2 regions of the Nocardia tengchongensis genome follow, and region 2 is predicted to be linked to the other one. Evidence: riboswitches for the same ligand, from Rfam matches in the RefSeq annotation. Region 2 holds a riboswitch; the other holds the start of a gene.
What was found. Region 2 has a riboswitch for cobalamin ahead of cobN (cobaltochelatase subunit CobN). Riboswitches for the same ligand answer to the same signal wherever they lie in the genome.

Region 1 (4,412 bases), on a different contig from region 2:
CCGTACATGTACACGCAGGTCACCGGCAAGACGCGGAACTCGCTGTCGCTGACCTACCGCTGGCTCAACGGAAGCGACCCGATGTGCTGCCCGCAGGGCGGTCCCAGCGTCGTCACCTTCACCCTCGATGGCACCAAGGTCACGGCGAACGGCCAGTTCCCGCCGCACGCCTGAGGCGGTTCAGGCCAGTTCGTGCGCGGTCGCGCGCAACGTCCACGCCGGGCCGCGGTGATGCAGGGTGGTGGCGCTCAGTGGCGGAATGTCGATGCGCCAGAACGACTCCGGGGGAGCGTTCAGGGTGCGCAGGACCGCGGCCCGCACGATCGCGGGATGCGTCACCGCCACGATCCGGTCGCCGCTGCCCGCCAGTGCGTGCAGCCAGTCGCCGACCCGGTCGAGTAGATCGGTGATCGATTCACCGCCGTGGTCGCGGTAGGCCGGGTCGGTGAGCCAGCCCATGAGCTGCTCGGGCGCGAGCTCGTCCATGGACTTCCCGGCCCAACCGCCGTGGTCCAGGTCGCGCAACGCCAATTCCGGCGCGCCGGTGAAACCCAGCGCGCGGCAGGTCTGTTCGGCCCGGACCTCCGGTGCGTGCAGCACCGTCTCGGGCGCGGGGCCGGGCAGGCCGCCCGCCTTCTCGACCGACCGCGACCCGAGCGGGTTCAGCGGTTCGTCGGCCGGAAAACGGGCGCCCTGCACGGCATCGGTGATCGCGTGCGTCACCAGGGTGAGGCGGGTGACCGCGCTCATGCCGCCTGCGCGGTCTCGGTCGCGCGGTCGCCGAGCAGGCGCGGCGCGAGCCAGGCGAAGCCGACACCGATGACCACCCACACGATGAGCTGGGCGGCGATCGAGTACAGCCGGAAGTAGTACAGGTCGTCGGCCGGGAACCCCGGGAAGACGATCGTGCCGGACGGATCCTTCAGCGGCTGCGGCGTTTCGGTGGCGAAGTCGCCGTATTCCTTGTTGGCCGAGAGCTGTCCGAGCGACGGCAGCACCGCCATCACGACACCCATCACCAGCACGAAGCCGGCCGAGGCCGCCACGCCGGCGGTCCAGACATCCAGGCGCGCCGTGAGTTTGCGGCCCAGCCAGATCGCGGCGCACAGCGCGACCACGCCGATCGCGATCATGCCCAGATACAGGGCGGTGCGGGGCCCGGTGGTCTCGTGGTGCCCGATCGACGGCGGATTGGCCGGATACTTCAGGAACGGGACCAGGTCCAGCACCAGGAACATGCCGCCCGACGCCAGCAGTGCCAGATTCCGCGGCGAGATCTTGCCCGCCCTGCGCAGCGCCAGGAAGTAGACCACCGCGAACAGCGCGCCCAGGGCGGCACCGAACACGATCATGCCGAAGCCGAAGCCCACGTTCTGCTGCTGCGCGCGGGTGAAGAGCTCGACCCCGTGGTCCATGTCCATCGGCTTGCCGGCGGCCTTGTCGAGCGCCATCTGCGCGTCGTCACGGCCCTCTTCGTAGGCGATGGCTCGATCGATGATCGGCTCGGACAGGATCCGGGCGAAGACGAACGCCAGCGATCCGCCGAGGGCGCCCAGCAGGACACCTCGGCCGATGATTCGCTTTTCCATTGTGGTTACTCGATTCCCGGTGCTAGTGGCAGGGGAAACCGAGGAAATGCCGGCCGTCGTGCACGAACTCGTGCACGTGCATGTCGCTGCCGAAGACCGACACCGCACCCTGATCGATGCCGATGAAGTACAGGGCCAGCAGCGCCAGCAGCGTGGTGCCGACCAGCCACAGGGCCGTGGTCGGGATCGCGAGCGCGCCGCTGCCGAGACCGGAGCGAGGAGCGAAAGAGGTAGCCACGAAGGACTCCTTTGAGTCTGGGGGATTTCGCGTCCCCGTTGCCGATCGAACCGACGATGTGAGGGTCTGACTCGCATCCTGTCTCTCACCGAGACCGGCTGCTCACAGTGGCGCGACCGTTCCGGCATTGCACCGGATTCCTCATGGCATCGTCGATCAACCATACGAAAGCGCATCGCCGCTGGTCAATCCGCATGCTCCGGGTCGCCCACCTGTTGGGACGACGGCGCGTGCGCCGTCAGCACGGTGTCATTGGGCTATATTCGCCAACGCAACTGGTTCGCCGGAGGTGGAGTCGAGGAGCCCCTGACCCATTCGACGGCGTCGAAGCCCGCCCCGCGTTCACGCGCCGGCCGGGTGAGAGGGAACCCGGTGAGAATCCGGGACTGTCCCGCAGCGGTGAATGGGAACGAACGCTGTCATCAGCACTGGGCGCAGGCCTGGGAAGCGACGGCCGGTAGGTCCGGCCTCGGTCACGTACCGGGGCCGACCCGAATTTCGGGTCGATGCCCATGAGTCCGAAGACCTGCCCGTCGTGCCGGATACGCCGTATCCGGCGGTCGTCGCCTCGTGGATTGGGCGCTACGCCGATCGGATCCGGGCACGGTAGCTGCCCCATGGGCTCCGTCAGCGTGCGCTCGTAATGGGCGGCGGTCATCGACTGCTGACCACGGAGTTCATCAATGCCGAACCCTGAGAACACCTTCACCGCCACGGTGCTGGGCCTGCCCCGCATCGGCCCGAACCGGGAACTGAAACGCGCCGTCGAGGCGTACTGGGCGGGGCGGATCGACGCCGCCGCACTGCACGGCCTCTCCGGGGGCCTGCGCGCCGCGCAACTCACCGCGGTGCGTGCCGCCGGACTGGATTCGATTCCGGTGGGCACCTTCTCCTACTACGACCAGGTGCTCGACACCGCCGTGTTGCTGGGCGCGCTGCCCGAGCGGGTGCACGGCATCGCCGACGAGCTGGACCGCTACTTCGCGGCCGCGCGCGGCACCGCCGAGGTCGCGCCGCTCGAGATGACCAAGTGGTTCGACACCAACTACCACTATCTGGTGCCCGAGCTGTCGGCCGCGACGGAGTTCTCCCTGCATCCGGGCAAGCCGCTGGCGGAACTGGAAGAAGCTCTGGCACTGGGTATTCCGGCCCGACCGGTGATCATCGGCCCGATCACCTTCCTGAAACTGGCCAAGTCGGTGGACGGCAGTGAGCTGCTCGATCGCCTGCCGGATCTGCTGCCGCTGTACGAGCGGCTGCTGGGCCTGCTGGCCGCGGCGGGCGCGCGCTGGGTGCAGATCGACGAGCCGGCACTGGTCGCAGATCTGACGGAAACCGAACTGGCGCTGGTGCATTCGACGTATCAGCGGCTGGCCTCCGGGTCGGGGCGACCGGATCTGCTGGTGGCCGGCTACTTCGGCCGGTTGGGTCCGGTGCTGCCGGTGCTGGCGGCCACCGGGGTCGAGGGCATCGCCGTCGACCTGGTCGCGGACGGTGGCGCCGATGTGGCCGCGGCGCAGGAGCTTTCCGGAACGCTCCTGGTCGCGGGCGTCGTCGACGGCTACAACGTGTGGCGCACCGATCCCGATCGGGCGCTGACCGGGCTGGCCGCTCTCGCCGCCGGCGGCGCGCCCGTGGCGGTGTCGAGTTCCTGCTCGCTGCTGCATGTGCCCTACAGCCTCGCCGCCGAGCCCGACCTGGAGCCGCGCCTGCGGTCCTGGCTGGCGTTCGGAGCCGAGAAGATCGCCGAGATCCGGCTGCTGGCCACCGTCCTGCATGAGGGGCAGGACGCGGCCGCCGAGCAGCTGGAGATCGCGCGAACGGCCGTGCTGGACAGGCGGTCCGACGCCCGGCTGTGCGATCCGACGGTCCGGGCCCGGCTGGCCGGGCTCGATGCCGCCGACGGACGCCGGGCGCCCGCGGACGAGCGGCGGCGGTTGCAGCAGGAACGTCTGCACCTGCCGCCGCTGCCGACCACGACCATCGGCTCCTACCCGCAGACCGGCCGCATCCGGGTGGCGCGCGCCGCCTTGCGCCGCGCCGAGATCGATCGGGCCGAGTACGACACCCGCATGCGCGCCGAGATCGCCGAAGTCATTGCGCTGCAAGAGGAGATCGGCCTGGATGTGCTGGTGCACGGCGAGCCCGAGCGCAACGACATGGTGCAGTACTTCGCCGAGCAGCTGGACGGATTCGCCGCCACCGCGAACGGGTGGGTGCAGTCCTACGGCACCCGCTGCGTCCGCCCGCCGATCCTGTTCGGCGACGTGACCCGCCCGGCGGCCATGACCGTCGACTGGATCACCTACGCGCAGTCGCTGACCGGCAAGCCGGTCAAGGGCATGCTCACCGGGCCGGTCACCATCCTGGCGTGGTCGTACGTGCGTGACGACCAGCCGCTCGCCGACACCGCGCGCCAGATCGCGCTGGCCATCCGGGACGAGACGGTCGACCTGGAAGCCGCCGGGATCGCCATCATCCAGGTGGACGAGCCGGCGCTGCGGGAACTGCTGCCGCTGCGCCGCGCCGATCAGCCCGGGTACCTGGAGTGGGCGGTGGCGGCGTTCCGGCTGGCCACCTCAGGC
Region 2 (4,412 bases):
CGGATCCAGCGCGGAGATATTGGCGTGCTCGTCGAGCAACTGCTCGAGCCGCGAGATGTCGCCGTAGGTCTCGGCGCGCGCCATGGGCGGGATCAGGTGGTCGACCAGGGTGGCGTGGGCGCGGCGCTTGGCCTGGGTGCCCTCGCCCGGGTCGTTGACCAGGAACGGGTAGATCAGCGGCAGATCGCCCAGGGCGGCGTCGGTGCCGCAGGACGCCGACATGCCGAGCGTCTTGCCGGGCAGCCACTCCAGGTTGCCGTGCTTGCCCAGGTGCACCACGGCGTCGGCGGCGAAACCCTCCGGCGCGGCCAGCCAGCGGTAGGCGGCCAGATAGTGGTGGCTCGGCGGCAGATCGGGGTCATGGTAGATGGCGACGGGGTTCTCACCGAAGCCGCGCGGCGGCTGCACGATCAGCACCACATTGCCGAAACGCAGGGCGGCAATGACGATTTCGCCCTTCGGGTCCGCGGAGCGGTCGACGTAGAGTTCGCCCGGCGGCGGCCCCCACGCCTCGATCACGGCTTCGCGCAGGTCCTCGGGCAGCGTATCGAACCACTGGGTGTAGAGGTCGGCGCCGATGCGAATCGGGTTGCCCTCCAACTGTTCCTGGCTCAGCCAGTCGGGGTCCTGCCCGCCGGCCGCGATGAGCGCGTGGATCAGGGCGTCGCCGTCGGCGGTCTCGAGGCCGGGGATCTCCCCGCGCGCGCCGAGATCGTATCCGGCCTCACGCATCTCGGTCAGCAGCCGGATGGCGCTGGCCGGGGTGTCGAGGCCGACGGCGTTGCCGATGCGCGCGTGCTTGGTCGGGTACGCCGACAGCACGATCGCGATCTTCTTCTGCTCGGCCGGAATGTGGCGCAGTCGCGCGTAGCGCACCGCGATCCCCGCCACGCGGGCCGCGCGCTCGGCGTCGGGCACATACGACGACAGCCCGTCGGCGTCGAACTCCTTGAACGAGAACGGAACCGTGATGATGCGCCCGTCGAACTCCGGCACCGCCACCTGGGTGGCGACATCCAGCGGGGACAGGCCGTCGTCATTGGCCTCCCACTGCTCGCGGCCGCTGGTCAGGCACAGGCCCTGCAGGATCGGCACATCCAGGTCGGCGAGCGCGCCCACATCCCAGGCCTCGTCGTCGCCACCGGCCGAGGCGGTCGCGGGCTTGGTGCCACCCGCCGCCAGCACCGTCACCACGAGGGCGTCGGCGGTACCCAGCGTGGCCAGCAGTTCCGGTTCCGCGGTGCGCAGCGAGGCGCAGTAGATCGGCAGCGCCCGCGCGCCCTTGTCCTCGACCGCCGCACACAGGGCATCGATGTAGGCGGTATTGCCCGCCAGGTGCTGGGCCCGGTAGTAGACGACCGCCACGGTCGGCGCGTCCGCCGCGACCGGACGCGCCTCGCGCTCCAGTTCGCCCCAGCTCGGCATCTCCACCGGCGGCTCGAAACCGTGCCCGGTGAGGAGCACCGTGTCGGACAGGAAGTTGTGCAGCTGCAGCAGGTTTCGCGGACCGCCCGCGGCCAGGTAGTTGTGGGCGTCGGCGGCCACGCCGCCCGGCACCGTGGAGCACTCCATGAGCTCGGCGTCGGGCGCGATCTCGCCGCCCAGTGCGACCAGCGGAATTCCGCTGGCGCGCACCGTCTCCAGTCCGTCCTCCCAGGCGCGCTTGCCGCCCAGCACGCGCACGATCACCAGCTCGGCGCCGTCGAGCAGGCCCGGCAGGTCCTCCGGCAGCAGGCGGGCCGGATTGGCCAGCCGGTAGCCGGCGTCGCTGGCGCGCGCGCTCAGCAGATCGGTGTCGGAGGTGGACAGCAGCAGAATCACAGGTTCGGCCTTCCTAGGGTGACGCGCCCAGCACGGTTCGGCGCCCGCCGGGAAGGTCTGACTGTCACAGTGGCGCGACCGCACCGGAATTGCACCGGCTTTCTTCCGTTCGACGAGCTCGCCGATGCTATCGCGCCGCGTTCGCCGGACCGGTATCGCGCCCGGATCACCGGGCCGCGCACCGATCACAGTGCGGCAAAGCCTGGCTCATCCCCTCAGAGAACCGACTGGTCGGCGCGTACGCTGCCGGTATGCCACTCACTCCAGGATGGGTCAGGCGGAACCGCTTTGCTGCCTGGTCGGGATACTTTTGCGTACTGGTTGCCTTCGCAACGCTGGCCATGGCACTCACCGCCGCCGGCTCCGGTCACTCGCGGCTGGCACTCATCGCCGGCGTCGTCTGCGCGGCGACCATCCTGTTCGGCCTCACGGTCATGACCACCACCGTCCACCGTGACCACGCCGACCACCACAACGTCCCCAGCCTCCTCAACGACACCTGGGAAGTCAGTCCCGCCTTCGCCCGCCGCCGCGGCGCCCCCGCGGCCATCGAACCCCGCCAGGCCGGCTGAACCGGCCTGGCCGAATCGACCGATCCGACAACGAGATTCCGGGGCTCCCCCGGCCCCGGATTTCTTTCGGCTTCTTTCCGCCATGCCCACGACACATAGTTAGATTGCAATATCTACAGATTCAGATAGACGTGAACTGGGTTCGACGCCTGGGCAGCTCGTGCCCGGCCGCGCCGACCTCCGTACGCTGGGAGGCGTCATGACGCGAACCGATCCCGATTCCTGCCCGGGCGTGCTGCGCCTGCACGAAGCAGCCGATGGTCCCCTCGCCCGCATCCGGGTGCCCGGCGGACTCCTGTCCCCCACCCAGCTTGAGGCCCTCGCCGGCGCGGCCGCCGACCTCAGCGACGGGAACATCGAACTCACCTCGCGCGGAAACATCCAGTTCCGGCAGGTGCGCGACGCGGCCGCCCTTACCGAACGGCTCACCGACGCCGGGCTGCTGCCCAGCGCCACCCACGAACGGGTGCGCAACATCATCGCCTCGCCGCTGTCCGGACGCGTCGGCGGCTGGTCCAACGTGCATCCCCTGGTCGCCGCCCTCGACGCGGGCCTGCGCGCGCGACCACGCCTGGCGGAACTGCCGGGCCGGGTGCTGTTCACCCTCGACGACGGCCGCGGCGACGTCAGCGGCCTCGGCGGCGACATCGGCGTGCACGCCCTCGGCGAACACACCTACGCACTCCTGTTGGCGGGCAAGGACTCCGGCCTGCGCCTGCCCGCCGATACCGCGGTGGACCTCATGCTCGCCGCGGCCGACGGCTTCCTCGACCTGCGTGACGGGCACTGGCGACTGCACGAGATCCCCGAGGGCACCGCCCGGCTCACCGACCGGCTCCGCACCGGCCACCCCGGCCTCGACATCGCCGCCGACCTCCTGGAACCGCCTGTCCACCAGGATGTTCCGATCGGCTGGATGACCCAGGCCGACGACCGGGTCACCCTCGGCGCGGGCGTCCGCCTCGGTTCCCTGCCCGCCCGCACCGCCGAATTCCTCGCAGCCGTCGAGCGCCCGGTGTTCGTGACCCCCTGGCGCAGCCTCGTCATCACCGATCTCGACGAGTGGGCCGCCGAACAGGTGGTCCGCGTGCTGGCCCCCATGGGCCTGATCTTCGACGCCGCTTCCCCGTGGCTCCAGGTCAGCGCCTGCGCGGGCATGCCCGGCTGCGCCAAGTCCCTGACCGACGTCCGCGCCGATGTCGCCGAGGCCGTCGACTCCGGTCGCGTCCTCCCCACCGGCGCACCGGGATTCGCGCGCGAGGGCCTCGACGCCGCCGACGTGGTGGTCGCGGGCCGGCAGCACTGGTCGGGCTGCGACCGCCGCTGCGGCCGCCCGAAGGGCGCGGTCACCGACGTCGTCGCCACCACCGACGGCTACCGCATCGTCCCCGCCGGCTAGGGAGTCGCGGTCGAACTCCCGGAGCCGATGGGGTAGTTGCTGAGGTCGAGGCTGCCGCCCCCGCCGCAACCATCGAGTTTTGGCTGCGCGACGGGGGTAGTCCCCGCGGGCGCGGGTTCGACCTGCACCGTGGCCGGACCGTTCTCCCAGTCGCCCTGTTTGGTGGACAGGACGTGGGTTCCGGTACTGGTCGGCACCCAGTACACCCACGCGTAGTCGTCCGAGACCGGGTCGCGGAAGACCTTGGCGAGAGTGCTGCCCAGGCAGGCGGAGTTGTCATAGAAGTTCACGCGGGGTGTTTGGCCCACCGCATCGGCGTGCAGGACGTAGCGCACACCGACAGAGATATGCGCCGGCACGTACCCGCTGTCGTCCAACACCCATACACCCTGAAAGGTGCTGCTGGGGGCGGACGTCCCGACCGGCGCGGTGACCGTGGCAATCGTCGCCGCCAGCGCCATTGTCGTTGCGACCCAGCCGATTCGGCGAACCGCTTCCCGTGTCATATCCACTCCCTGATCATGATCGTCCCGACGTCCGCCGGACGCTGAACGCTAGCCCGGCAATATCTGACATACAGACGTTTCGAAGAGATCGGGAGGCCCCCACTTCTCGGGGGG

Region 1: it holds a riboswitch for cobalamin, as region 2 does, so the genes downstream of both, metE (5-methyltetrahydropteroyltriglutamate--homocysteine S-methyltransferase) here and cobN (cobaltochelatase subunit CobN) in region 2, are expected to answer to the same signal.

The regions. Positions count from the first base shown of each region.
Region 1 is NZ_BAAGUM010000017.1:362,804-367,215, forward strand. It holds gene ACYVKL_RS32675 (LppP/LprE family lipoprotein) at 1-174, shown strand, start outside; gene ACYVKL_RS32680 (histidine phosphatase family protein) at 181-750, opposite strand; gene ACYVKL_RS32685 (CbtA family protein) at 747-1,589, opposite strand; gene ACYVKL_RS32690 (CbtB domain-containing protein) at 1,612-1,827, opposite strand; cobalamin riboswitch at 1,868-2,020, opposite strand; cobalamin riboswitch at 2,166-2,375, shown strand; gene metE (5-methyltetrahydropteroyltriglutamate--homocysteine S-methyltransferase) at 2,511-4,412, shown strand, end outside.
Region 2 is NZ_BAAGUM010000015.1:469,741-474,152, reverse strand. It holds gene cobN (cobaltochelatase subunit CobN) at 1-1,821, opposite strand, end outside; adenosylcobalamin-variant (AdoCbl-variant) riboswitch at 1,866-1,937, opposite strand; gene ACYVKL_RS28770 (hypothetical protein) at 2,163-2,393, shown strand; gene cobG (precorrin-3B synthase) at 2,593-3,792, shown strand; gene ACYVKL_RS28760 (hypothetical protein) at 3,789-4,298, opposite strand.